2 linked regions of the Formosa sp. Hel1_33_131 genome follow. Each later gene encodes a partner of the first gene's protein in a complex. Links are inferred from orthologs where the notes say so. Each region holds a gene or a part of one and is shown on either strand. Other genes may lie near its edges. The genes, in order: accC and accD.

Region 1 (3,328 bases):
GATCCAACGCCCATAATCCCCGACCAGCGGTATTCTATTTCAAATTCCCTGTCGGGTAGAATTGTGTTTTTAAGCAGTGCTTCTAAAGCATTTTGAATCCGATCCGTTTGAGAAAACTCTGTGGTATTCTCTGTATTAAAATCTAAATTTCGACCGCCCCCTAATAAAATACGATTGTCTATATTTCTGAAATAATAATACCCACAATCTAAATGAAACGTCCCTTTAATATGTAAGTTTTTTAACGGCTTGGTAATTAGAACTTGAGCACGCGCTGGCTGCACATCTTCATTGATTAGTTGTTTTGCAAACCCGTTCGTTGTTAAAATCAATTTTGAAGAAGAAAACTCAAAATGATTTGTTTTGATATCGACTCTATTAGACTGTTCACTATAGGTTTCCACAGTGCTATTGTTTAAAATAATGACACCTTGCTCTTGAACTTTTTTAATTAACGCCTGCATCATTTTTCCGGTATCTATTTGACCTTCAAACTGATTTCGTATGTAGTTGTTTTGAATGCCTGCAAAATCAAAACTGTTAGACACATTTGAAAATACATCAGCTTTAAAAATTGGTTTTAGAAGACTATTGACTTCCTGCATGTTTTTTAAACAGCGATCATAAAGACTGCGGTCTTTTTCTAAAAACAATTCATACCCTCCCAACTGCTGATACGATAGTGCGTCATCTCCAAGAGTATGCCTCAAAAGCTGAAGTCCCCTATGACGTTGGTTGAGAAGTTCTACAACTTCTTCTGTGGTATGTGATTCTAAATCCTGTAAAATTTCACTTAAACTCCCAAAACAGGCAAATCCAGCATTTTTAGTACTTGCCCCTTGAGGAAACAGTCCTTTTTCAAGAATGACTATTTTGGCATTAGAGGCCTTTTTTTTAAGATGGAGTGCCGTACTTAAGCCCACAATTCCGCTTCCAACAATTGTGTAGTCGACATTGTTTAGCCACGTTTTTAGTTCCCAATAGGATAAATTCATGAGCTAAAATTACAATTTTTAATTGGAGTATTTTACACTGGGTTTAGAATAAAAAAAAACTCCGAATCAGATTCGGAGTTTATAATTTAAGCGTCTTCAACAACTTTCATTGTGAAGTCTTCCATGAATTTAGTGGTATAATTACCTGATATATAATCAGGATGGTCCATCAACTGACGGTGAAATGGAATGGTTGTTTTGATGCCTTCAATTACAAATTCATCCAACGCACGTTTCATTTTACTAATCGCTTCTTCTCGTGTTTGAGCGGTCGTGATAAGTTTCGCTATCATAGAATCATAATTCGGCGGAATACTATAGCCTGCATATACATGAGTATCTAAACGAACCCCATGCCCACCAGGAGAATGTAAGGTTGTTATTTTACCCGGAGACGGTCTAAAATCATTAAACGGATCTTCTGCGTTAATTCTACATTCAATGGAATGTAAGTTTGGTGTGTAGTTTTTTCCAGAGATCAACACTCCTGCTGCTACGGATATTTGCTCCCGTATCAAATCAAAATCAATCACTTGTTCTGTAATTGGGTGTTCTACTTGGATACGCGTATTCATTTCCATAAAAAAGAAATTACGATGTTTATCCACTAAAAACTCAACTGTTCCAGCACCTTCATACTTGATATATTCAGAAGCCAACACAGCGGCATCACCCATCTTTTTCCTTAGAGCAGTCGTCATAAAAGGCGACGGCACTTCTTCTGTTAATTTTTGATGACGGCGTTGAATCGAGCAATCTCGCTCAGACAAATGACAGGCTTTTCCATTAGAATCCCCTACAATCTGAATTTCGATATGTCTTGGCTCTTCAATGAGTTTTTCCATGTACATATCGTCGTTTCCAAACGCTGCTTTCGATTCTTGTCTGGCAGCATCCCAAGCCTCTTTAAGGTTTTCTTTTTTCCAAACGGCGCGCATTCCTTTTCCACCACCTCCAGCAGAAGCTTTTAGCATGACAGGATACCCCGTTTCTTTAGCTACTTTGATACAGTCTTCAAAAGTTTCAATCACTCCTTCACTTCCAGGAACGCAAGGAACACCGGCAGCTTTCATGGTTGCTTTGGCATTGGCTTTATCACCCATGCGGTCAATCATATCTGGAGAAGCACCAATAAATTTGATACCGTGTTCTTCACAGATTTTAGAAAACCGAGCGTTTTCAGATAGAAATCCATAACCAGGATGAATAGCATCGGCATTGGTAATTTCTGCAGCGGCAATGATATTAGAAATTTTTAAATAGGATTCGCTACTGGCTGCAGGTCCGATACAAACCGCTTCATCTGCAAATTTTACATGCAGACTTTCAGAATCTGCAGTCGAATATACAGCAACGGTTTGGATGCCCATTTCTTTACACGTTCTTATAACTCTAAGAGCTATTTCGCCACGATTGGCTACTAGTATTTTTTTAAACATACCTTTTTACGCTTTAAAAATGTAAACTTATTATTATGATGGGTCAACTAAAAATAACGGCTGGTCAAATTCAACTGGAGTTGCGTCATCCACAAGGATTTTTACAATCTTACCAGAAATTTCTGACTCTATTTCGTTAAATAGTTTCATGGCTTCAATGACACAAAGCACATCGCCTTCTGAAATTGTTTGACCAACTTCTGCAAATAATGGTTTATCTGGAGAAGGTCTTCGGTAGAAAGTTCCAATAATTGGAGATTTTACCGTAATGTATTTTGAATCTTCCGATACGACGGGTGCTGCTATTTGAACCTGAACAGGGGCTGCCTCATGTGGTGCTGGTGCTGCTTGCTGCATTGGAACCGCAGTTTGTTGAACAACAGTAGTCATTGAGTCCCCAGAACCCGTTTTGATGGTGATTTTGAAATCATCCGTTTCTAATTTCACTTCGCTTGTACCTGATTTAGCTACAAATTTGATTAAATTTTGAATTTCTTTTAAATCCATAATTACAGTTTTATTGTTTGGTTAGTTAGTTTATACATTTAGGAATTATACGCCCATTTAAGGTATATAGACCCCCAATTAAATCCGCCACCAAATGCAGCGAATATTAGATTATCTCCTTTTTTTAATTTTGATTCGTAATCACTTAATAACAATGGAAGGGTCCCAGAAGTTGTGTTGCCATATTTTTCAATATTCATCATCACTTTTTGGGGGTTCAAATTGATTCTGTTTGCGGTAGCATCTATAATTCGTTTGTTCGCTTGATGCGCTACCAACCAGTCAATCTTATCATTGTCTAAATTATTGCGTTCTAATATTTTTTCGGTGGCATCTGCCATGTTAAATACCGCGTTTTTAAAGACTGTTTTTCCATCCTGAAACACA
Region 2 (3,153 bases), 450 kb from region 1 along the record:
CGTTGTGTGGTGTGACCAATGAAAAACTCTAATTAGCTTCTTCTATTATTTATGAACTATAAAAGTGTTAAAACTTAAAAAACCACGCATAAAGCGTGGTTTGTAATCTTATTTTCTTAATCCTAATTCTTTGACGATCGCACGATATCTCAAGATATCTGACTTCATTAAGTAGTCTAATAATGAGCGACGTTTTCCAACTAGTTTAACTAATGAGCGTTCTGTGTTGTAATCTTTACGATTTTGTTTTAAATGCTCAGTTAAGTGATTGATTCTTTCTGTGAATAGTGCAATTTGTCCTTCTGAAGATCCCGTGTCTTTGGCATCTTTTCCGTGTTTTTTAAAGAGTTTCTCTTTAGCTTCTTTCGTTAAATACATTCCAATATTATTTAAATAATTTTTATGCGTTAACTACGTCTATCGTAATTAAGTTGCAAATATAGTGATTTTCGCTTATTTAAGCCTTGTCGTTTTATTTTTTATTTCGGTGCATCAATGGACTTTAGTTAGTGACTTTAATCCAAAAAAAACGAACCCAAAGGCTCGTTTTTTATGCTTGTGATAAAACGTCTAATTACAAGACATCAATAGTGGTCGTCACATCTAGAGATATGAAAACATCAAATTGTACGGGTGTACTTGTCACAGTACCGCTTACCGTTGCTGAAATTTGAGTCGCGTTTTTTAAATCGTTTGCAATTGCATTTAGTTCTGAAGAACTTCCAATAGAGTAAATAGTCGTACTGTCTTCAAGGGTGATGTCAGCAACTGCAATTACAGTATCGCCAAAGCTTATAGAAGCTTCTGTCGCAATCGCACCTTCTACGCCTGTGAAATTAATAACTTTAAACGTTAAAGAGTTAAGCTTAACATCTTGAATCAAATCTAAATTTGATTGAATTTCATCATTTGTTGCTAGGTTGATTGTTGAGGACTGCGACCAAGTTTGAGCAGCTCCAGCGGAATCTTCAACAACATTCACATTAACAGCTGTGGAAAAATCTTGGGTAATATCAAACTCTGTTAATTCATCTAATTTGTTGCAAGAGAAAATTGTAATCATTGCAAGCAGTAACATACTAATTTTTGTAAAAGTTTTCATCGTATTGGTTATTTTGGTTAATAATATTTAAAGTAATGATGCAACAAAGGTATTATAATTATTGCATCTATGATTTTTATACTTTGTTTACTTAAGCTCTAAGGGGTTGATTTGAAATTAAATCAATGTACTGGTTCACTTTATTTTTTAGTTCACTACGCGGAGTGATGAAATCTAAAAATCCATGTTCCTTTACAAATTCGGCCGTTTGAAATCCATCTGGCAATTCTTTACCAGTAGTGTCTCTAACCACACGAGGGCCTGCAAAACCAATGAGCGCTCCAGGTTCGCTAATATTAATATCGCCTAACATTGCAAATGAAGCCGTCGTTCCACCAGTAGTGGGGTCGGTACATAGAGAAATATAAGGAATATTCGCATCGGCGAGTTGTGCGAGTTTCGCAGAAGTTTTAGCCAGTTGCATTAACGATAAAGCAGCTTCCATCATTCGAGCACCTCCAGATTTAGAAATAATCATGAAAGGTAAATTGTTGTGAAGCGCATGATCCGCAGCACGAGCAATTTTTTCTCCAACAACAGATCCCATTGAGCCTCCAATAAAACTAAAGTCCATACAAGCGATGACCAGCTCTTTCCCTTTGGATTTTCCAACAGCCGTTCGTACAGCATCTTTAAGGTTTGTTTTTGCTTGCGCAGCCTTCAGGCGATCTGTATAAGCCTTGTTATCTACAAACTTTAAAGGGTCTTTGGAAGTAATATTCGGATCCAACTCTTTGAATGTATTATCATCAAAAAGCATCTCAAAGTATTCATTACTTCCTATGCGTACGTGGTAACCATCTTCTGGACTGATGTAGAAATTTCTTTCTAATTCGTCCGTCTCAATGACTTTACCAGTAGGGGATTTGTACCAAAGCCCTTTGGGTGTGTCACGTTTTGCCTCTGTAGGTGTTTGAATTCCTTTGTCTTTTCTTTTGAACCAAGCCATATATTAGTGTCTAAACGGTAAAATTAAAGTACAAAACTACACAAATTTTATAATGTATCGACATTATTTAAATCCTCAAATGCTTTTTTAAGTCTAGCGATGAATGCTTTTTCACCTTCACGTAACCAACGTCTCGGGTCATAATATTTTTTATTTGGAACATCACTACCGTCAGGATTTCCGATTTGTGCTGCTAAATAAGCTTCGTTTGCTTTGAAATCGTCACGAATTCCAGTCATAAATGCGTATTGCATATCTGTATCGATATTCATTTTGATCACACCATACGAAATTCCTTCTCTGATTTCTTCGACAGTTGATCCAGATCCACCATGAAATACGAAGTCAATATGGTTTTCTGAAACACCATACTTTTCAGTAATGTGCTCTTGAGAATTCTTAAGAATTTTCGGAGTTAATTTTACATTACCGGGCTTGTACACACCGTGCACATTTCCAAAAGCAGCCGCAATCGTAAACTGATCACTCACTTTACTAAGCTCTTCATAAGCATAAGCAACTTCTTCGGGTTGAGTATATAATTTTGAAACATCAACATCACTGTTGTCAACTCCATCCTCTTCACCACCTGTAATTCCTAATTCAATTTCAAGTGTCATCCCCATTTTGGACATGCGCTCTAAATAAGTTTTACAGATTTCGATATTTTCTTCAATCGGCTCTTCAGATAAATCAATCATGTGAGAGCTGTATAATGATTTGCCAGTTTGTGCAAAATGAACTTCACTCGCATCTAATAAACCATCAATCCAAGGTAATAATTTTTTCGAACAGTGATCCGTGTGTAAAATGACAGGAACGCCATAAGCTAACGCCATTTCATGGATGTGTTTAGCACCTGCAATGGATCCTGCAATTGCTGCTTTTTGACCTTCGTTAGAAAGACCTTTTCCGGCATTAAATTGTCCACCGCCATTAGAAAACTGAATAATTACGGGAGCATTTAATTCTTTTGCAGTTTCAAGAACACCGTTAATTGTGTTTGAGCCAATAACATTCACCGCTGGAAGGGCGAATCCTTTTTCTTTAGCAAGTTTAAAAATCTCTTGAACTTCGCGTCCTGTAGCAACGCCTGGTTTAA

What was found.
Region 2: the proteins of accC (region 1) and accD are in contact, whole or in part, in a solved structure (PDB 8UXZ), measured with the Escherichia coli proteins. The link is inferred for Formosa sp. Hel1_33_131 from one-to-one orthologs.

What each region holds. Positions count from the first base shown.
Region 1 is NZ_CP017260.1:1,145,560-1,148,887, forward strand. Bases 259-3,247 are described here. They hold accC (acetyl-CoA carboxylase biotin carboxylase subunit), read right to left. Parts: upstream 2,435-3,247; coding sequence 1,082-2,434; downstream 259-1,081. Other genes in these bases: FORMB_RS05075 (NAD(P)/FAD-dependent oxidoreductase), read right to left, coding at 259-995; accB (acetyl-CoA carboxylase biotin carboxyl carrier protein), read right to left, coding at 2,468-2,941; FORMB_RS05090 (beta-ketoacyl-ACP synthase III), read right to left, coding at 2,980-3,247. Also shown: more of FORMB_RS05075, read right to left, coding at 1-258; more of FORMB_RS05090, read right to left, coding at 3,248-3,328. UniProt on the Escherichia coli protein: This protein is a component of the acetyl coenzyme A carboxylase complex; first, biotin carboxylase catalyzes the carboxylation of the carrier protein and then the transcarboxylase transfers the carboxyl group to form malonyl-CoA.
Region 2 is NZ_CP017260.1:695,831-698,983, reverse strand. What follows is about bases 123-2,936. They hold accD (acetyl-CoA carboxylase, carboxyltransferase subunit beta), read right to left. Parts: upstream 2,052-2,936; coding sequence 1,194-2,051; downstream 123-1,193. Other genes in these bases: fbaA (class II fructose-bisphosphate aldolase), read right to left, coding at 2,099-2,936; FORMB_RS03085 (hypothetical protein), read right to left, coding at 575-1,102; rpsO (30S ribosomal protein S15), read right to left, coding at 123-378. In the rest of the region: more of rpsO, read right to left, coding at 109-122; more of fbaA, read right to left, coding at 2,937-3,153.